One region of the Streptomyces sp. NPDC046831 genome, then DNA from elsewhere that is predicted to be linked to it. Evidence: riboswitches for the same ligand, from Rfam matches in the RefSeq annotation. Region 1 holds a riboswitch; the other holds the start of a gene.

Region 1 (10,594 bases):
AGCTCGGCCCGCAGCCGCTCGGTCTCGGCCCTGGTCTGCTCGCGGGCCGCGGCCAGCTCGGCGCGCAGCCGCTCCAGCTCCGCCCGGCTCTCCTCGTCGGCGCGTTCGGCGTGGGCCCGCTGGGCCTCCTCGCCGGCCGCGGTCACCAGCTTGACCCAGCCCGCCGGCCGCAGCACGTAGGCGGCGGCCGCCACGTCGAGCGGGTCCGCGGCCGGGGGCGGCGCGCCGGAGTCGAGGGCGGAGCACAGCTCCTGCTGCGCCTCCTTGAACTTCTCGCCGATGCGCTGCCGGAACAGCGGATCGGTCTCCAGCGCCGCCGCCATGGCGTTGCCCGCGAACTTCGCCCGGCGCGTCGGGGTGAACCGCGCGTACTGCCGCAGCTGCGCGGGCAGCTCGCCCACGGTCAGCGCGCCGAAGGCGTCGGACACGATCTGGACGACCCTGCGGCGCACTCCTTCGGGCAGCGGGCGGTCGAGCACCTCAGCGGTGCCGTCGTCCGGCCCCCCGCCTCGCGTCTCCGCCATCCGTCACCCCAATGCCTGTGCCGGCCCCCTCGGGGACCACCTGTGCGGGCCCGCTCCGCTCAGGAGCCGGCGCCCGGCCTGTCCACGAGTTCCACCTGGTCCACGGCGTTGCACCAGCGGCAGCGCACCGACTCGACGGTCTCACTGACCACCTCGCGCTCCTCGACCGTGGGCTCCCCGGCGAGGTCCAGGTGCACGTACTCGACGACCTTCGACGAGCGTGTCACGTCGAAGCGGGTCAGGTTGCCGCAGAGGGTGCATCGCCACCGGGTCGTGGCGGTCGGCAGGGGAACCGTCATCGTCGCTGTTCGCTCCTTCTCGTGTCCGTCTGCGCCAGCTTCCCTGGTGCTTGTGGCCGTAACCCTACGGGGTGGCGGTCGGTCGCCGCCCGCCCGTCCACGGCGGCGAGGCGGTCTGTTCGGTTGCGTCCCGTTACGCCATGCTCTGTGTTCGTGATCAGCGACGGGAACACGGCGGCCGTCCGGTGGGCACGGGCCGTCCGGGCGGTGCGGGGCGTGCCCGCGCCGGTGACGTACGCCCTGATCGGGCTGTGCTGCCTGGTCTTCCTGGCCGGCCCGGCGGCCGGGCTCGATCCGGCCTACGGCTCCGGCGACGGGCTGCTCGCCGCCCAGCGGTCCTACTTCCGGCGCTGGGGCGTGGTCCCCGCCGATCTGTTCCAGGACTCCGCGGCGGCCGCGCTCACCCCGGCCACGGCCCTGTTCGTGCACGGCAGCTGGGTGCATCTGCTCGGCAACATGCTCTTCCTCTACGTCTTCGGGGCGATGACCGAGGAACGCATGGGCCGCGTCCAGTTCACGCTGTTCTACGTCGCCTGCGGGTACCTGGCCCTGGTGGGCTACGCGGCCGCCAACGCCTCCTCCGCGCAGACCCTCGTGGGCGCGTCCGGGGCGATCTCCGCGGTCCTCGGCGCCTTTCTGTACCTGTTCCCGCGGGCCCGGGTCACCAGTCTCTTCCCGTTCCTGTTCTTCCTGCCCCTCCGCTTCCCCGCGTGGGTGGTGCTGCCCTTCTGGGCGGCCCTGCAGTGGCTGGCGGCGGGACAGGCGTCCCAGGGGCCGGGAGTGGCCTACCTGGCCCACCTGGTCGGCTTCGCGCTGGGCTTCGCGTACGCCTGGGCCCGCTTCGGGGCGGCCCGGGGGCGCCCGGCACGGCCCGGGAAGGGCGGTGGTGGGGAACCGGTGGGCGACTAGTGCCGCGGCAGGCGACGTCCGCCCGGCGAGGAGCGGCGTCCGGTGCGCGCTCCCGGGGTGTCGGCCGGAGGCCCTCGTACCGGATGTGCTCGCGCTTTCGGCCGGTGCGGCGAAGGGGGTCCCCCGTCCGAGCCGTGCGAAACCGGTTCGAGGACGGGGGCGCGTGCCGGGCCTCGCGACGGGGCGAACGTCGTCCGTCGCGGCACTAGAGTGAACTGCGCCCCTGCTCCGGCCCCCGAGGGAGAGAACCAGCCGTGATCACCGCGATCGTCCTCATCAAGACCAGCGTGGACCGGATCCCCGAGATCGCCGAGCAGATCGCCTCGCTGGAGAGCGTGAGCGAGGTCTTCTCCGTCACCGGCACGTACGACCTGATCGCCATCGTCCGGGTGCGCGAGCACGAGGACCTGGCCGAGGTCATCCCCGGCCGGATCAGCAAGATCCCCGGGGTCGAGGCGACGGACACGCACGTCGCGTTCCGCACGTACTCGCAGCACGACCTGGAGGCGGCCTTCGCCATCGGGCTCGACTCCTGACGACCCGGAGCCGCCGGTCCGCCCGCCGTGCGGGCCGCCGGCGCGTGCGGGGCGCACGGCCGCGCGCCCACGCCGCCGCGCGCCGGCACGGCCGCGCGCCGGCACGGCCGGGCGCCCACCCGGCCGGCTGCCTGCCGAAGACCGGCCCGGCCGGCTCCCTTCCCGAAGGCCGTGCGGAGGGCGCCGACGTGGAGCGTCGGCGGCCGGCGCCGCCGCGGCGGATCGCGCCCCGCGGGGCGTGCCGTTCGGGCGCGGGCCCGCACGGCCCAAGGGCGGGCTGGGGGCACGGCGCCGGCCACGCGACGCCGCGGCCGAGCCGCCGGCCTCGCGCGTGCCGGGCCCTGCGACGCCGGCCCGATCCGGACGACCGGGCCGGCCCCGCACCGGCATCAGCGGCCGACCACCAGCCAGCCCCCTCACCAACCTCTCCGGACCGCACACCTAGACCGCCGGCACGCACCGGCCGTTCTCCGTCCGGTACGTCCACTGGGCGCCGTCGCGCACGAGTTCCCGCACCGCGGTCACGAACCGTTCCACGTGCTCGTCGGGCGTCCCGGCGCCGAAGCTGACGCGGACGGCGTTGAGGGGCGTCCCGCCGGGCGCGGCGTCGGGCGACCCGCACACGCCCTGGACCTGCGGGTCGCCGCCCAGCAGCGTCCGGACCAGCGGGTGGGCGCAGAACAGGCCGTCCCGGACGCCGATGCCGTACTCGGCGGAGAGCGCGGCGGCGAGGTGGGAGCTGTTCCAGCCCTCGACGACGAAGGAGATCACCCCGACGCGGGGCGCGTCGTCGCCGAACAGCGACAGGACCCTGACCCCGGGGACCGCCGCGAGGCCGGCGCGCACCACGCGGACCAGGTGCCGCTCCCGGGCGACCAGGCCGTCGAATCCGGCCTCGGTAAGGGCCCTGCAGGCCGAGGCGATGGCGTAGGCGCCGATGACGTTCGGGGAGCCGGCCTCGTGCCGGGCGGCGGTGTCGTGCCACTCCACGTCCACTCCCCCGTCGCTCCGCCGCGTCACCGCGCGGCTGGCGCCGCCGCCCGCGAGGTAGGGCTCCGCCGCGCGCAGCCAGTCGGCGCGCCCGGCCAGCACGCCGGAGCCGAAGGGGGCGTACAGCTTGTGGCCGGAGAAGGCGACCCAGTCGACGTCGAGGTCGCGCACCGACACCGGGTGGTGCGGGGCGAGCTGGGCGGCGTCCAGGACGATCCGGGCGCCGTGCGCGTGGGCCGCCGCGGCCAGTTCCCGCACCGGCCACAGCTCACCGGTGACGTTGGAGGCGCCGGTGACGCAGACGAGCGCGGGACCGTGGTGGGCGCGGTCGGCCAGCGCCCGCTCCAGGACCCGCACGGCCTGCTCCGGGCTGCGCGGGGCGTCGAGGCAGGTCAGCCGCGCGTCGTTCCAGGGCAGCAGCGCGGCGTGGTGCTCGGTCTCGAAGACGAAGACGTGGCAGTCGGCGGGGAGCGCGCGGGCCAGCAGGTTCAGGGAGTCGGTGGTGGACCGGGTGAAGACCACCTGGTCGGTGTCACGGCAGTCCAGGAACCGGGCGACGGTCCCGCGGGCGTTCTCGAAGAGGTCGGTGGACAGCTGGGAGAGGTAGCCGGCACCGCGGTGGACGCTGCCGTAGTACGGCGCGTAGGCCGCCACGTCGTCCCAGACCCGCTGGAGCGCCGGGGCGCTGGCCGCGTAGTCGAGCGCGGCGTAGCCGACCTCGCCGCCGGTGACGAGCGGGACGGTGACGTCCCGGCCCAGGACGGGCAGCGGGGCGCGGACGGACTGGTCGGGGGCGACGGTGGGGGCGGCGGGAAGCGGGGCGGAAACGGACATGGCTGAACTCCCGTGAGACAGGCGGCAGCCCTCTGCCGGACACCTCGGAGACCACGTCGACGGCACAGGAGGGCGAGCCGGGAAGGGGACATCCCGGAGAAGGGGAAAAGGGTGTGCGGAGGCGGGGCTCTGCGGCCCTATCGCATTCGCTTGCTCACGGAAGGCTCCCTCGACGACCAGGACCCCTGGTCCCACGCTCGGCGAAAGCGTGCGAGGGGTCCGCGCTTGCCGCAGACCTCGCTGCCTGCGGCCTGGTCCTCACCCGGGGCACCCCGCCACGGACGGAGGGTTGCCGGACAGCCGGCCGGGGCCTTGTGGCTGTCGCTCATGACCTGGACAGGAATGTACGGGACGTGATCAGCGGGCCGCAACCCGTGTCCGGATGACGGGACGGCCGCGGACGGCCGGGTGCCGGCACCCGGAGGCACCGGCACCCGTTCCCGTGGAAGGCCCTCCTGGGAGGCCGCTCACTTGTTGCTGGCGGCGACCCAGCGCTCCAGCGTCCGCCGCGCGGCCCCGGAGTCGATGGACTCGGCCGCCTTCGCCATGCCGGTCCGGATCTGCGCCGTCAGGGGCTCGTCGCCCGGCTGGAGGGCCACCAGCGCGGCGGCCGAGTTCAGCAGCACCGCGTCCCGGACGGGGCCCTTCTCGCCGTCGAGGATCCGGCGCGCGACCTCGGCGTTGTACGACGCGTCCGCGCCGCGCAGCGCGTCCACCGGCACCAGCTCGATGCCGACGTCCCGCGGGTCGAAGACCTCCTCGGTGACCTTGCCGTCCCGGACGACCCACACCCGGGAGGTGGACGTGGTCGTCAGCTCGTCGAGGCCGTCGTCGCCCCGGAAGACCAGGGAGGAGTTGCCCCGCTCGGCGAAGACGCCCGCGACGATCGGCGCCATGCGGGCGTCCGCGACGCCCACGGCCTGCGCCCGCACCCTGGCCGGGTTGGTCAGCGGGCCGAGGATGTTGAACGTCGTGCGGATGCCCAGCTGGCCCCGGGCGGCGGCCACGTGGCGCAGTGCCGGGTGGAAGCGCACCGCGAAGCAGATGGTGATGCCCGCCTCCTCGGCGACCTCCGCCACGCGCTGCGGCTTCAGCCCGAGGTTGATGCCCAGCTTCTCCAGGACGTCCGAGGACCCGGACGCCGAGGACGCGGCCCGGTTGCCGTGCTTGACCACCTTCACGCCCGTGCCCGCGACGACGATCGACGACATCGTGGAGATGTTCACCGTCCTGGCGCCGTCGCCGCCGGTGCCGACGATGTCGACGGCCGGGCCGGGCACCTCGATGACGGTGGCGTGCTCGTACATCGCGCGGACCAGGCCGGTGATCTCCTCGACCGTCTCGCCCTTGGCCCGCAGGGCGACGGCGAACCCGGCGATCTGGGCGTCCGTCGCCTCGCCGCGCATGATCCGGTCCATCGCCCAGGCCGTGTCGTCCGCGCTCTGGTCGCGGCCCTCCAGCAGGGCGTTCAGCACGCGGGGCCAGGAACGGCCCGCCGCGGTGTCGCCTCCAGCGGGGGTCACAGCGCTCATCAGCCGCTCCTGGGTCCGGTCCCGGACGCATCCGGGACGCTCGGGAAGGGGGAGCCCGCCGCGCGGGCGGGCACCTTCCACCCTATCCAGCCCCGGGCACGGCGAAGGGCCCCCGTCCGCAGACCGGACGGGGGCCCTTCGCCGTGGCGCGTGGCGTGCGCAGCGATCAGTGGTGGCCGTGACCGCTCGTGATCTCCCTGTACTCCTCTACGGTGGGCTTCGAAATCTGCGACTCCTCGCCGTAGTAGGCGTTGCTGAGCTTGGCGCGCAGCTTCTGCGCTCCCTTGACCTTGCGCTCGACGCCGTTGCCGTCGACCGTCGGTCCGATCTCCGCCGGCTTGTACTGCTCGTGCGCGGTCAGCGTGTAGAGCGTCTCCTGGCTGAGCGGCTCGTGCACCTCGATGAACTCGCCGTGCGGCAGGCGCTTGATGATGCCGGTCTCGCGACCGTGCAGCACCTTGTCCCGGTCCCGGCGCTGCAGGCCGAGGCAGATCCGCTTGGTGACGATGAACGCGATCACCGGTCCGAGGAAGAACAGAATCCGGACGGCCCAGGTGATGGCGTTGATCGACAGGTGGAAGTGCGTCGCGATCAAGTCGTTGCCGCCGCCCGCGAGGAGCACGAAGTACTCCGTCATCCAGGCGACACCGAACGCGGTGCGCGTCGGGGCGTTGCGCGGGCGGTCCAGGATGTGGTGCTCGCGCTTGTCCCCGGTGATCCACGACTCGATGAACGGGTAGACCGCGATCGCCGCCAGGACCAGCGGGAAGATCACCAGCGGGATGAACACGCCCAGGACGAGCGTGTGACCCCAGAAGTTGATCTCCCAGCCCGGCATGACACGGATCAGGCCCTCGGAGAAGCCCATGTACCAGTCGGGCTGGGCGCCGGTGGACACCTGGTCCGGACGGTAGGGACCCATGGCCCAGACCGGGTTGATCGTGGCGATCGCCGACATGGCGGCCAGCACACCGAAGACCAGGAAGAAGAAGCCTCCGGCCTTGGCCATGTAGACCGGCAGCAGCGGCATGCCGACGACGTTGTTGTTGGTCTTTCCGGGACCCGCGAACTGCGTGTGCTTGTGGTAGAAGACCAGGATCAGGTGCGCCACCACCAGGCCGAGCATGATGCCCGGCAGCAGCAGGATGTGGATCGAGTAGAACCGTGCCACGAAGTCGTGGCCGGGGAACTCGCCGCCGAACAGGAAGAACGACAGGTACGTGCCGACGATCGGCACGGACAGGATCGCGCCCTCCATGAAGCGGATACCCGTACCCGACAGCAGGTCGTCCGGCAGGGAGTAACCGGTGAAGCCGGTGAACATGCCGAGGACCAGCAGCAGGAAGCCGAAGAGCCAGTTGACCTCACGCGGCTTGCGGAACGCGCCGGTGAAGAACACGCGCATCATGTGCACGAACATGCCGGCGATGAAGACCGCCGCGGCCCAGTGGTGGATCTGCCGGATCAGCAGACCGCCGCGCACCTCGAAGCTGATGTGCAGGGTCGAGGCGTACGCCTCGCTCATCAGCTGTCCCTGCAGCGGGACGTAGCTGCCGTGGTACGTGACCTCGTTCATCGACGGGTGGAAGAACAGCGTCAGGTACACACCCGTGAGGATGATGATGATGAAGCTGTACAGGCAGATTTCGCCCAACATGAACGACCAGTGGTCGGGGAAGATCTTGCGCATGTTGGCCTTGGCCAGGGAGTAGATCCCCAGCCGGCCGTCGGCCCAGTCGGCGAGACGCTCGCCGCCCGACGTCCCGCCGCGCGAACGGCCCGCGGCGTCGGCGCCGGATGGATTCGTGTTGCTCGCTGTAGTACTCATCCGCGCTCCCAGAATGCAGGACCGACGGGCTCCTCGAAGTCGCCCAGCGCCTGGAGGTAACCCTCATTGTCCACACCGATCCGCAGCTGCGGCAAGGGGTGACCGGCGGGCCCGAAGATCACTCGGGCGCCGTCGGAGAGGTCGAAGGTGGACTGGTGGCACGGGCAGAGCACGTGGTGCGTCTGCTGCTCGTACAGGCTGATCGGGCATCCCACGTGGGTGCAGATCTTCGAGTAGGCGACGATGCCCTCGTGCGACCAGTCGAGTTCGCGACGGTCCCGGATGTCCTGCGGCTGGAGCCGCACCAGCATCAGGGCCGCCTTGGCGATCTCGTTCTGGAACTCCTCGTCCCGCTCCTCCAGGCCGTCGGGCTTGGCGAAGGTGAGCGAACCGACCTGGACGTCCTCGGGACGCAGCGGCTCGTTCGTGTTCATGTTGACGATGCGCTTGCCCTTGGCCCACATGGTGTGCCGGAGCTTGTCCTCGGGCAGCGGGCCGAGGTCGCGCAGCAGCACGACGCCGGACAGCGGCACCAGGGCCAGCGCGCCCAGCATGGTGTTGCGGATCAGCTTGCGCCGGCCGAGCTGCGACTCCTCGGCGCCCTTGCGGAAGTCGTCGAAGACCTTCGCGCGGACCTCGGGGGGCGCCTCGATCGGGTGGCGCTCGTCGGCGACCTCCACGTCGGACATCAGGGTGCGGGCCCAGTGGACCGCGCCCGCGCCGATCGTGAACAGCGCCACGCCGAGCGTCATGCCCAGCGCGAAGTTCAGCGCGCTGACGTGACCCAGCGGGAAGATGTAGACGGGCCTGTCGGCCGGGATCGTCACGAACGCGGCGATGAAGCCGATGGTGGCCAGCATCGACACCGTGAACAGCAGGGCGACCGCGCGCTCGGACCGCTTGGCGGCCCGCTCGTCGATGTCCTGGATCCGGTGCTCGTGGGGCGGCAGGCCCGGGTCGGCGAACGGGTTCCGCTCGTCGGCGACGCTCACCGCGCCGTGCGCGGTCTTCTGCTCGGTGGGCAGGTTCTCTTCTGGAATGTCTTGGCTACTCATGACTTCTTGGCCTTTGCGGTCCGAGCGGCGACCCAGACGGCGACCGCGATCAGCGTGCCCAGTCCGAAGACCCACGCGAACAGACCTTCGACGACCGGTCCGAGGCCACCCAGTTCCAGGCCGCCACGGCTCACGGTGTCGTCGCCGTTGACCTCGTTCAGGTACGCGATGATGTCCTTCTTGTTCTTCTCCGTCATGACGGTGTCGGGGAAGGAAGGCATGTTCTGCGGGCCGGTCTGCATGGCCTCGTAGATGTGCTTCGGGCTGACGCCCTCGAGGTCCGGCGCGTACTTGCCGTGCGTGAGCGCGCCGCCCTTGCCGGAGAAGTTGTGGCACTGCGCGCAGTTGGTGCGGAACAGCTCACCGCCCTTGGCGATGTCCGCGCCCTCCGGGCTGTACTGGTTCTTCGTCGGCACGGGGGGCCCGGCGCCCAGGGAGGCGATGTACGCCGCCAGCTGGTCGATCTCGGCCTGCGTGTACTGGACCCGCTTCTTGGGGATCTGCGCGCCCTGCTGCTGGGCCGGCATACGGCCGGTGCCGACCTGGAAGTCGACGGACGCGGCACCGACGCCGACCAGCGAAGGACCGTCAGTGGTGCCCTGGCCACCGGTGCCGTGGCAGGTGGCGCAGCCCACCTCGTAGAGCTTCTTGCCCTCCTCGATGGTGAGGGACTGGGCGGTGTCGTCGGCCTTCGCCTTGCTCGCGGGCGCGAACGCGGTGTACAGCCCCCCAGTGGCCGCCAGCGCGAGGAGTAGGACGACGACCGCCGCCAGCGGATGGCGTCGTCGTGCGGAGAGCTTTTTCACGGATTACCCCGGTGTCAGGATCTTCTGCGTCGATGCTTCTGGGACGTGGATCGGTCCGTCGCGCGTGGTCGGTCCCCCATCGGGTGAAACGACCCCGCCGCGAGCGGCGGCCGATTACTTGATCATGTAGATCGTGGCGAAGAGGCCGATCCAGACGACATCGACGAAGTGCCAGTAGTAGGACACGACGATGGCCGCGGTCGCCTGCTCGTGAGTGAACCTCCGGGCCGCGTAGGTGCGGCCGAGGACCAGCAGGAAGGCGATGAGGCCGCCCGTCACGTGCAGGCCGTGGAAGCCGGTGGTCAGGTAGAACACCGAGCCGTAGGGGTCGGAGGACAGCGAGAGGCCGTCCTTCTTCACCAGCTCCGTGTACTCGAAGATCTGACCGCCGATGAAGATCGCACCCATGATGAAGGTGACGATGAACCAGCCCCGGAGCCTCTTCACGTCACCGCGCTCGGCGGCGAAGACGCCGAGCTGGCAGGTGAGGGAGGAGAGCACCAGGATCGTGGTGTTCGTCGCCGAGAACGGGAAGTTCAGGGCCGAGGCCATTTCCTTCCAGTGCTCGGGTCCGGTCACCGATCGCAGGGTGAAGTACATCGCGAAGAGGGCCGCGAAGAACATCAGCTCGGAACTCAGCCAGATGATGGTTCCGACGCTGGTGAGGTTCGGCCGGTTGACCGACGGGTGCGCGTGCCCGGTATCTACTGTCGTTGCTGTCGCCACGCCGACATTATGTCGTTCGCTTATCCCGCCCTCACTCCGGGGGGTGCCGTTCGGAGTGTCTGCGGGACGCGCGGGGCCCGTATGGTCGATCGGGAGCGCGTTCGGGCGCTGTTGACCAGCAGTCGAAGGGAGTAGCATCCGCGCCATCGGAACCCGGAAGTTCCCGACCAATGCTGCACTCACTGAGATGCGTGGAGGAACCATGCAGGCGACGGCCACGGTGCTGGTCTACAGCGACGACGCCAACACCCGGGAGCAGGTGCGGCTCGCGACCGGACGCCGGCCGGCCCCGGACGTTCCCGCCGTCGAGTTCGTCGAGTGCGCGACCCCGGCGGCCGTGCTGACCGAACTGGACCGGGGCGGGATCGACGTCTGTGTCCTGGACGGCGAGGCCGTGCCCATGGGCGGCATGGGCCTGTGCCGCCAGATCAAGGACGAGGTCTTCCAGTGCCCGCCGGTGCTCGTGCTGATCGGCCGGCCGCAGGACGCCTGGCTGGCCACCTGGAGCCGGGCCGACGCGGCCGTGGCGCTGCCGGTGGAGCCGGTGGAGTTCGC
Region 2 (10,594 bases), on a different contig from region 1:
CTCCGCGCCCCACGCGCGCAGCTCGGCGGCGAAGCCGAGGATGTCCTCGACGACGGCGCCGGGCCCGCGTTCGCGGCCGGTCGGGCGACGCGCCCGGTGCAGCACGCGCGGCCGGCGGGAGGCGTCCCCGGGCGGCGGGGCGCCGTCCGCCGCGACCAGCGCGGCCTTCATCCCGGTGCCGCCCACATCGAGGGCGATGACGTGTCTCACGGGGGACAGTGTGACCCTTTCACCCGCAAGAGGTCTAGTCCACTTACGTGGTGTAGACCTTATGTCTGACGATTCGAAAAGTTTCGCGTCGCGGGGGGCACAGGGTCCGTTCCTGTCCGCGCCCCGGGCGGCGAGCCGGCAGTGAGCGGGACGGGAGAGGCAGTGCAGCGGCGCAGGACAGGAATGATCGCGGTGGTGTCCGCACTGGGCATGACCGCGGTCCTCGGCGGCTGCGGGAGCACGGGCTCCTCCGACGTCACCCTCCGGCTGGTCGCGGCCGACTACGGCGACTCCGCGGCCAACAGCTCGCAGAAGTACTGGGACCGGCTGGTGAAGGACTACGAGTCCGAGCACCCGGACGTGCACGTCGAGGTCAGCGTCCACTCCTGGAACGACGTCGACCGCAAGGTCGGGGAGCTGGTCGCCGCCGGGAAGGCCCCGGACCTCGCCCAGATCGGGGCGTACGCCGACTACGCCGACAAGGACCTGCTCTACCGGGCCGACGACCTGCTCTCCATCCCGGTCCAGGCGGACTTCCTCGGCCAGCTCTCGGACGCCGGGCAGGTGCGGCACACGCAGTACGGCATCCCGTTCGCCGCCTCCACGCGCGTCCTGTTCTACAACAAGGCCCTCTTCGCCGAGGCCGGCGTCACCCCGCCGAAGACGTGGAGCGGGCTCGCGACCGCGGCCCGGGCGCTGAAGGCCGAGGGCGTGAAGTACCCGTACGCGCTGCCCCTCGGGCCGGAGGAGGCGCAGGCCGAGACCATGCAGTGGCTGCTGAGCGGCGGCGCCGGCTACACCGACGACGTCGGCACCTACACCCTGGACTCCGAGCGGAACGTCGAGACCTTCACCTGGCTCAAGGACGAGCTGGTCGGCAAGGGCCTCACCGGGCCGATCGAGCCCGGCAGACTGAACCGCGCGGACGCCTTCGCCGCGTTCGCCGCCGGCGACGTCGGCATGCTGAACGGCCACCCGACGCTGATGCAGCAGGCGGCGAAGAAGGGCGTGAAGTTCGGCATGGTGCCGATGCCGGGCCGCGACGGCACGCCCGAGTCGACCATGGGCGTCACGGACTGGATGGCGGCGTTCAAGAAGAACGGCCACCGCGACGAGGTCGGCGACTTCCTCGACTTCGTCTACAGCGAGAAGAACGTCCTGGACTTCTCCCGGGAGTACGACCTGCTGCCCGTCACCGAGTCCGCGTCCGAGGTGATGGCGCAGGCGGAGGAGGACCAGGATCTCCGGCCGTTCCTGCAGGAGCTGCCGGTCGCCCAGCTCTACCCGGTCGGCAAGACGTCGTGGGCGCGGGTGAGCGCGGACATCAAGAAGACGATCGGGCAGGCGGTCGCCCCGGACGGCAGCCCGTCGGCGGTCCTCGGGCGGCTGCAGGCGACGGCGTCCACGGCGGACAGCGCGGCGGAGTAGGCGCCGCCTGCGCCGGCCGCCCCTGCCGGGGGAGGGCGGCCGTGCCGGCCGCCGCGACGACGGCCGCACCCGGCGGGCGGGCGGCCCGCCGCGGCCCGCGGGGTGCGGCCGCACGCCGGCCCGCCGTGCTGTCGGTGGCCGGGGTTACCGTGCCGGTATGGACGACCAGGAGCGGCTCGGCAGCAGGGAACGGGACATCCTCGCGCTGGAGCGCCGCGGCTTCGCCGGACCCGGTGCGAAGGAGCGGGCGATCCGTGAGGAGCTCGGGCTGTCCCCGGTGCGCTACTACCAGCTGCTCAACGCCCTCCTCGACGACACGCGCGCGCTGGCCCACGACCCGGTCACGGTCAACCGGCTGCGACGGGTGCGGGAGAGGCGGCGCGGGGAGCGGTGAGGTGCGGGGCGCGCGGTTCACCGGCCGCGTCGTCGTCGCTGCTGCGGCAGCGTTTCGGGCCGTGAGGGCCCCGTGCGCGGTGCCGGCCCCGGCGTCCCGCCGCCGGCGGCGCGGCCGAGGGATGGCGCAGGGCGCGTGGGTGTGCGGCGCGGACCGCCGTCGCTGCCGGACCACCGCTCGGCCGTCGGGGCGGTGCCGCCCGCCGGTGCCCGCCGGGCCGGCTGACGGGTCGCGCGCGGGTGGCCGGCGGGCAGGGGGCCGATCCGCCCGCGCCGCCGGGGCCGGCGACGGTGGGCCGTTCGCGTCCCCGTCGCGTCGTTCGGGACGACAGGCGCTTCGCGCAGGCGTGCGGTCGCGGCACGCTGGATAGGTTCGCCGTATGGGCAGCCACGACACGGACTCGACCAACCCCAGGCACCCCCTGCCGACGCCCGCCACGCAGGCCGGCCGGGACGGGCTCGACGCGATTCTCGCGCAGCCCGGGAAAGCGGTGATCGCGCTCGACTTCGACGGGACGCTCGCCCCGATCGTGCCGGACCCGGACCAGGCCCGGGCGCACCCGGACGCGGTGCCCGCGCTGGCCGCGCTCGCCCCGAAGGTGGGCGCCGTCGCGGTGGTCACCGGCCGCCCCGCCGGAGTCGCGGTGCGCCACGGCGGCTTCGCGGGCGTGCCCGGCCTGGAACGCCTCGTCGTCCTCGGCCACTACGGTGCCGAACGCTGGGAGGCCGCGACCGGCGAGGTCGTCGCGCCGCCCCCGTACCCCGGCGTCGCCGCCGCCCGCGCCGAGCTGCCCGGTCTCCTGGACCGGGTCGGCGCCTGGCAGGGCACCTGGATCGAGGAGAAGGGCCGGGCCGTCGCCGTCCACACCCGCCGGGCCGAGGATCCGCAGGCCGCGTTCGAGCTGCTCCGCGAGCCCCTCGCCGGCCTCGCGGACCGGCACGGGCTGCTCCTGGAACCGGGCCGGCTGGTCCTGGAGCTCCGTCCGCCGGGCATGGACAAGGGGGTGGCCCTGGCGGAGTACGCCCGCCGGGTCGGCGCCGGCTCCGTTCTCTACGCCGGCGACGACCTCGGCGACCTGCCCGCCTACGCCGCGGTCGACACCCTTCGCTCGGACGGCGTCCCCGGCGTGCTCGTCTGCAGCGGCAGTACCGAGGTCACGGAGCTCGCGGACCGGGCCGACCTGGTGGTCGACGGCCCGGCGGGCGTGGTGGAGCTGCTGACGGCCCTGGCGGAACGGCTGCACTGAGACCGGCGCCCCGGGCCGACGCCGAGCCGGCGTCGGCCCGGGGCGCCGGTGCGGCCGGGCCGTTGTCAGCCGGCTTCGCCGTCCAGCTCGGTGAGCTGGTCGAGGAACCACTGGGCCGGCGGGAGCGCCGTCGCGGCCGCCGCCAGCCGCTTCGAGCGCTCCGCCCGCTCGTGCTCCGGCATCCGCAGCGCCTCGTGCAGTGCCGCCGCCGTCCCGACCACGTCGTACGGGTTCACCGCGATCGCGTCCTCGCCCAGCTCCGCGAACGCCCCGGCCTCCCGCGAGAGCACCAGCGCGCAGCCCGCGTCCGACACGACCGGCACCTCCTTGGCGACCAGGTTCATGCCGTCCCGGATCGGGTTCACCAGCGCCACGTCCGCCAGCCGGTAGGCGGCCAGCGAGCGGGCGAAGTCGTCCTTGACGTGCAGGACGACGGGGGTCCACCCGGGCGTGCCGTACCGCTCGTTGATCTCCTCCGCGAGCCGCCGCACCTCGGCCGTGTACGCGCGGTAGACCTCGAGGTCCTGGCGGGAGGGGTAGGCGAAGGCCACGTGGACGACCCGCTCGCGCCACTCGGGGCGGTCCTCCAGCAGCCGCCGGTAGGCCAGCAGGCCGCGCACGATGTTCTTCGACAGCTCGGTCCGGTCCACGCGCACGATCGTCCTGCGCGGAGCGCCGTCGGGTCCGGTGCCGATCTCCTCGCGCAGGGCGGCCATCCGCTCGTCCACGTCGGCCCGATGGGAACGGTCGCGCAGGAACGCGGCGTCGGCCCCCAGCCCGTGCACGCCCACCCGTGTGTCCCACAGCCCGCCGACGATCTCCTCGCAGCAGCCGGCGAACGCGTCCGCCCACCGCCGGGTGAGGAAGCCCAGCCGGTCGGCGCCCAGCATGCCGCGCAGCACCTGCTCGGCGATGTCGTCCGGGAGCATCCGGAAGTAGTCGACGGGCGCCCAGGGCGTGTGCGAGAAGTGGCCGATGCGCAGGTCCGGGCGCAGATCGCGGAGCATCCCCGGGACCAGGGTGAGGTGGTAGTCCTGGACGACGACGGCCGCGCCCTCGGCCGCCTCCTCGGCCAGTGCCTGGGCGAAGGCGCGGTTGTAGGCCTCGTACGACGCCCACTGGCGCCGGAACTCCGCGTCGAACACCGGCTCCAGCGGCGTCTGGTACAGCATGTGGTGGACGAACCACAGCACCGAGTTGGCGATGCCGTTGTAGGCGTCGGCGAAGACGCCGGCGTCGATGTCGAGCATGCGGACCTGCTGGCCGCCGGTCGCGTCGGCCGGCAGCCGGCGGCCGCCCTCGAAGCGGCGGGCCGCCTCGCGGTCGGCGTCGCTCAGGGCGGCGCACACCCACACCGCGCCCGCCTCGGGCCCGATCGCCGACAGACCCGACACCAGCCCTCCGCCTCCGCGTCGGGCGTGCAGCGAGCCGTCCTCGCGCAATTCGTACGAAACCGGGCCGCGATTGGACGCGACCAGCACCTCGGCACCGTGCGTTGAAGCCATACGCCTCAACCTAGCCCGGCCCGGAAACGCTCAAACGTACGGTTCCGGTTCGTACCGGCCGGACCGGCGGGGAGGGCGGTCTTCACGCCACCCACCGGGAGGCGTACTCCGCGACCTCGATCATCGGCGGCCGCTCCTCGGTGTCCACCGGGTACGTCCGCGGCGCGAAGCCGTGCTCGACCCGCTCGAACTGGGTGAGGGACGGCCGGAGGAGATGGCCGCGCGCCAGGCGCAGCTGGGCGGTGCGGTAGATCGCGGCGGCCATGCGGCCCAGCGCCTGCCCGTCCTGGTGGCGATGCCGGCGCACGCCGACGTCGACCTGGGCGAGGGCGTCCAGGCCCACCAGGTGCAGCGCGTCGACGAGCATGCCGAACTCGACCCCGTAGCCGACCGGGAAGGGCAGCCGCTCCAGCAGCGAGCGGCGTGCCGCGTACTCGCCCCCGAGCGGCTGCACGAAGCCGGCGAGCTGCGGCCAGTGCATGTTGAGCAGCGGCCGGGCCATCAGCTCCGTGACACGTCCGCCCTGCCCGGCCACCACGCCGGACGCCTCTTGGCCGGCCAGGGCCAGCGGGCGGTCGTACATGGCCTTGACCAGGTCGACGCCGGGGTCGGTGAGCAGCGGGCCCACGATCCCGGTGACGAAGTCGGAGGAGAACTCCCGCAGGTCCGCGTCGACGAAGCAGACGATGTCGCCCTTGGTGACGAGCAGCGAGCGCCACAGCACCTCGCCCTTGCCGGGCACGGCCGGGATGCGCCGGAGTATGTCGTCGCGGTGGACCACCCGCGCGCCCGCGGCGGCGGCGACCTCGGCAGTGCGGTCGGTCGAGCCCGAGTCGACCACGACGATCTCGTCGACGAGCGGCGCCCGCACCACCAGGTCGCGGCGGATGGCGGCGACGATGTCGCCGACCGTCTCCTCCTCGTTGAGCGCGGGCAGCACGACGCTCACCGACGTGCCGCCGGCGCGTTTTGCGGCCAGGATGCTGTGCAGCGGACGATCGGTGACGGACCAGGAGCGGGTCCTGAGCCAGCGCTCGACTTCTTCCAGCATGGTCGGCGGCTCCCTCACTGATGCCTCGGATCACGGTGACGGAACGCACGGTTCGTGATCCGTCTCGCGGTTCGGACGACTCTCTGAACTGTCCTGGCCTTCGGTTACAGTCTTGAACAACGCGGGTGACCATCGCATGTCGGGAGGCCACCGCGCGCCGACAATCACATACCGCTCATCCAGAGGGGCAGAGGGACACGGCCCGATGAAGCCCCGGCAACCCTCCAGCCGGTTCTCGTGACGATCGCTGTGCGAGCACGGATCGTCCCCGCGAGGCTCCCGGCTAGGGAAGGTGCCAAATCCGTCTCACGGCGAGATGCGTCGTGAGGAAGATGAGGAGAAAGGGCCTCGCCTCACATGGCTGTGCAGACAGTTGCAAGCAGCACCGACTCCGCCGTCGACCTCGGCCCCGCCGCGGCCCTGAGCTGTCGCGAGTGCGGCCACCGCGTCCCCCTCGGACCGGTCTTCGCGTGCGAGGAGTGTTTCGGCCCGCTGGAGATCGCCTATGACTTCTCGGCGTACGACACCGAGGAGCTGCGCGGGCGGATCGAGGCGGGTCCGGCGAACATCTGGCGCTACGCGCCCCTGCTGCCGGTCCCCGCGGACGTGGCGACCAAGCCGAACCTGAACCCGGGCTGGACCAGGCTTGTCCAGGCCGACCGCCTCGCCCGCGAGCTCGGCGTGACCGGCGGGCTGTACGTCAAGGACGACTCCGGCAACCCGACGCACTCCTTCAAGGACCGCGTCGTCGCCCAGGCCCTGGAGGCCGCCCGCGCCTTCGGCTTCACCACGCTGTCCTGCTCCTCCACCGGCAACCTGGCCGGCGCCGTCGGCGCCGCGGCCGCCCGCGCCGGATTCCGCTCCTGCGTGTTCATCCCTCACGACCTGGAGCAGGGCAAGGTCGTCATGGCCGCCGTCTACGGCGGCGAGCTCGTCGGCATCGAGGGCAACTACGACGACGTGAACCGCTTCTGCTCCGAGCTCATCGGCGACCCGGCCGGCGAGGGCTGGGGCTTCGTCAACGTCAACCTGCGGCCGTACTACGCCGAGGGCTCCAAGACGCTGGCCTACGAGATCTGCGAGCAGCTCGGCTGGCGGCTGCCCGACCAGATCGTCGTCCCGGTCGCCTCCGGCTCCCAGCTCACGAAGATCGACAAGGGCCTGCAGGAGCTGGTCCGGCTCGGGCTGGTCGAGGACCGGCCGTACAGGATCTTCGGCGCCCAGGCCGAGGGCTGCTCGCCGGTGTCCACCGCCTTCAAGGCCGGGCACGACGTCGTCCGCCCGCAGAAGCCGGACACCATCGCCAAGTCGCTGGCGATCGGCAACCCGGCCGACGGCCCCTACGTCCTCGACATCGCGCGCCGCACCGGCGGCGCCGTGGAGGACGTGAACGACGAGCAGGTCGTCGACGCCATCAGGCTGCTCGCGCGCACCGAGGGCATCTTCGCGGAGACGGCGGGCGGCGTGACCGTCGGCGTGACGAAGAAGCTGATCGAGGCGGGCGTCCTCGACCCGGCCCTGACGACGGTCGTCCTCAACACCGGTGACGGCCTGAAGACCCTGGACGCGGTGGCGGGCACCGGCCCGACCGCGACCATCCGCCCGACCCTGGACTCCTTCCGAGAGGCTGGCCTCGCATGAGCGTGACCGTTCGCATCCCGACCATCCTGCGCACCTACACCGGCGGCCGGGCCGAGGTGACCGCCGAGGGCGCCACCCTCGCCGAGGTCATCGAGCACCTGGAGAAGAACCACACCGGCATCGCCGCCCGTGTGCTGGACGACCAGGGCAAGCTGCGCCGCTTCGTCAACGTCTACGTCAACGACGACGACGTCCGCTTCGAGCAGGGACTGCAGACCGCCACCCCCGACGGCGCGGGCGTGTCCATCATCCCGGCCGTCGCCGGCGGCTGATCATTACCTTCGGTAACTCCCGTCACCGCGCGTAGGTCGTATTGCCCCCTCCGTGAGAGAAACGGAGGGGGCAATTCCGTGTGATTGAGCGCGGTAGAGTTGGGGAACGCGTTCCCGGTTCGTGCCTCGGACGCCTTTGATTTCTGCCGCTCGCCCGACAAGAAGTAGCCAAAGTCCGGGTCTTTTCCGCGGCTTTTGTTCTGTTTATGGGGCCCGACTTGCCCTGAAATCGGGCGAATTGTCGGCATATTCCCGACCCCCGGGCGTCCGGAATTCTCGTCCGGATGACCTGTTGCAGACGGCAGTTGGACAGATACATTCAGCCGCGGTCGACGCGTTCCGGCGCACGCCCCCAATCCATGGGGGGTGAGGTCTGACCCGGATCCGCGAAGTGTGGATCTGTGCAAGGGCCAGTAATAGGGGAGTTAGGCATGGCTCAGGGCACCGTCAAGTGGTTCAACGCGGAGAAGGGGTACGGCTTCATCGCGGTCGACGGTGGTGCGGACGTCTTCGTCCACTACAGCGCGATCCAGATGGACGGCTACCGCACGCTGGAAGAGGGCCAGCGGGTCGAGTTCGAGATCTCGCAGGGCCAGAAGGGCCCGCAGGCCGACATGGTCCGCGTCACGGCCTGAATCGCGCGACCACCACGAGCGACGTTCTTTCGAAGGGCCCGTGTCTCCGCTGAGACGCGGGCCCTTCGGCGTGCCCGGGGTCCGCGGGAGGCGGCGCGGCCGGCGGTCGCCGTGAGCGGCGGGGGTCCGGGGGCCGGTGCCGTCCCGGAGGGCGGCGGTCGCCGCGGGACGCGCAGGCGCACCCGTGCGCACGCCGGCTGCCGCCTGGCGCAGGCGCACCCGTGCGGGCGCCGGCCGCCTCGGGGACGGGCGCACTCGTGCGCGGCGCGCCCCGGGGGCGGACCTCTTGTGTCCGGCGCCGTTCCGGGGGCGGACACGCTCGTTCCTGGCGCGCCCCGGGGGCGGACGCCTTGTGTCCGGCGCCGTTCCGGGGGCGGATGCGCGCCCATGCCCGGCGCCGTCACGGAGGCGGCTGCGCGCCCGTGCCCGCCGCCGTCATGGAGCGGGCGCATGCTCGTGCCCCGCGCCGTCACAGGGGCGCAGCCGGGCTCGGCCGGGCGCTGCCAGGGAGGCGCGCCCGGGCTCGGTCCGGTGCTGCCGGGGGGCGCACCCGCTCGCGGCTCGGCTGGCCCGGGCGTGGACCACTGCCCGGTCCGGTGCTGCCCGGGGGCGGACCGTGCTCGGTCCGGTGCTGCCAGGGGGGTGCACCCCGTGCTCGGTCCGGTGCTTGCCCCGGGGGGTGCACCCCGTGCTCGGTCCGGTGCTGCCCCGGGGGTGGACCCGTGCTCGGTCCGGTGCTGCCCCGGGGCTGGACCCGTGCCCGGTCCGGTGCTGCCGCGGAGGTGGACCCGTGCTCCGCCCGGTCTGCCACGGAGGTGCACAGGGCGTGGCGCCCGGTGCCGCCGCGGGGCGCACATGACTTCGCGCCCGGTGCCGCGACGGGGGCGCGCGTGGCTTCGCGGCCCGTGCCGTCGGGGGCGCACGGGTGTTCGTGCGCGGGGCCGTCGCGGGGCGCGCCGGTGTTCGCGCCCGGCTGAGTCGGCCGCGGACCACCCGGAGTCGCTTGCACTCTCATGGGTCGAGTGCTAATCATTGCGTTAGCACTCTGAAGGTGAGAGTGACAGCGAAGGACCGGGTCGGTGAGGCCACGGACCGGGTGGGGCAAGGAACCTCCGGTCGGGGCCGTCCGTCGCGGGCGCGGGCGCGGTCCGAAGTAATCACCCCCAGTCCTGGAGGGACCACTTCACATGGCCAAGATCATCGCGTTCGACGAGGAGGCGCGGCGCGGCCTCGAGCGCGGCATGAACCAGCTCGCGGACGCCGTCAAGGTGACCCTCGGCCCCAAGGGCCGCAACGTCGTCCTCGAGAAGAAGTGGGGCGCCCCCACGATCACCAACGACGGCGTCTCCATCGCCAAGGAGATCGAGCTCGAGGACCCGTACGAGAAGATCGGCGCCGAGCTGGTCAAGGAAGTCGCCAAGAAGACGGACGACGTCGCCGGCGACGGTACGACCACCGCGACCGTTCTCGCCCAGGCCCTGGTCAAGGAGGGCCTGCGCAACGTCGCCGCCGGTGCCAACCCGATGGCGCTGAAGCGCGGTATCGAGAGGGCCGTCGAGGCCGTCTCCGCCGCCCTGCTCGACCAGGCCAAGGAGGTCGAGACCAAGGAGCAGATCGCCTCCACCGCCTCCATCTCCGCCGCCGACACCCAGATCGGCGAGCTCATCGCCGAGGCGATGGACAAGGTCGGCAAGGAAGGCGTCATCACCGTCGAGGAGTCGCAGACCTTCGGGCTGGAGCTCGAGCTCACCGAGGGCATGCGCTTCGACAAGGGCTACATCTCCGCCTACTTCGCGACCGACATGGAGCGCATGGAGGCGTCGCTCGAGGACCCGTACATCCTCATCGCCAACTCCAAGATCTCCTCGGTCAAGGACCTGCTCCCGCTGCTGGAGAAGGTCATGCAGTCCGGCAAGCCGCTGCTGATCATCGCCGAGGACGTCGAGGGCGAGGCCCTGTCGACCCTGGTCGTCAACAAGATCCGCGGCACCTTCAAGTCCGTCGCCGTCAAGGCCCCGGGCTTCGGCGACCGCCGCAAGGCCATGCTCGGCGACATCGCCATCCTCACGGGCGGCGAGGTCATCTCCGAGGAGGTCGGCCTCAAGCTGGAGAACGCGTCCCTGGACCTCCTGGGCCGCGCCCGCAAGGTCGTCGTCACCAAGGACGAGACCACCATCATCGACGGTGCCGGCTCCCCGGAGCAGGTGCAGGG

The links. A riboswitch is a leader RNA that binds a small molecule or an ion and turns the genes downstream of it on or off. The one in region 1 is predicted to bind S-adenosylmethionine.
Region 2: linked by a shared signal. The riboswitch ahead of thrC (threonine synthase) and the one ahead of ABZ920_RS24815 (aminotransferase class V-fold PLP-dependent enzyme) in region 1 are both predicted to bind S-adenosylmethionine.

What each region holds. Positions count from the first base shown of each region.
Region 1 covers NZ_JBEYXZ010000034.1:32,603-43,196, reverse strand. Annotated here, with positions in the region: gene ABZ920_RS24835 (NYN domain-containing protein) at 1-524, opposite strand, end outside; gene ABZ920_RS24830 (hypothetical protein) at 584-823, opposite strand; gene ABZ920_RS24825 (rhomboid family intramembrane serine protease) at 971-1,732, shown strand; gene ABZ920_RS24820 (Lrp/AsnC ligand binding domain-containing protein) at 1,987-2,268, shown strand; gene ABZ920_RS24815 (aminotransferase class V-fold PLP-dependent enzyme) at 2,710-4,092, opposite strand; SAM riboswitch class IV at 4,309-4,425, opposite strand; gene trpD (anthranilate phosphoribosyltransferase) at 4,560-5,624, opposite strand; gene ABZ920_RS24805 (cytochrome bc complex cytochrome b subunit) at 5,791-7,452, opposite strand; gene ABZ920_RS24800 (Rieske 2Fe-2S domain-containing protein) at 7,449-8,507, opposite strand; gene ABZ920_RS24795 (c-type cytochrome) at 8,504-9,313, opposite strand; gene ABZ920_RS24790 (heme-copper oxidase subunit III) at 9,428-10,039, opposite strand; gene ABZ920_RS24785 (hypothetical protein) at 10,242-10,594, shown strand, end outside.
Region 2 covers NZ_JBEYXZ010000006.1:126,175-136,768, forward strand. Annotated here, with positions in the region: gene ABZ920_RS08435 (ROK family protein) at 1-210, opposite strand, end outside; gene ABZ920_RS08440 (extracellular solute-binding protein) at 394-1,638, shown strand; gene ABZ920_RS08445 (DUF3263 domain-containing protein) at 1,796-2,032, shown strand; gene otsB (trehalose-phosphatase) at 2,412-3,278, shown strand; gene ABZ920_RS08455 (trehalose-6-phosphate synthase) at 3,344-4,783, opposite strand; gene ABZ920_RS08460 (glucosyl-3-phosphoglycerate synthase) at 4,866-5,834, opposite strand; SAM riboswitch class I at 6,007-6,173, shown strand; gene thrC (threonine synthase) at 6,192-7,475, shown strand; gene ABZ920_RS08470 (MoaD/ThiS family protein) at 7,472-7,747, shown strand; gene ABZ920_RS08475 (cold-shock protein) at 8,179-8,382, shown strand; gene groL (chaperonin GroEL) at 9,570-10,594, shown strand, end outside.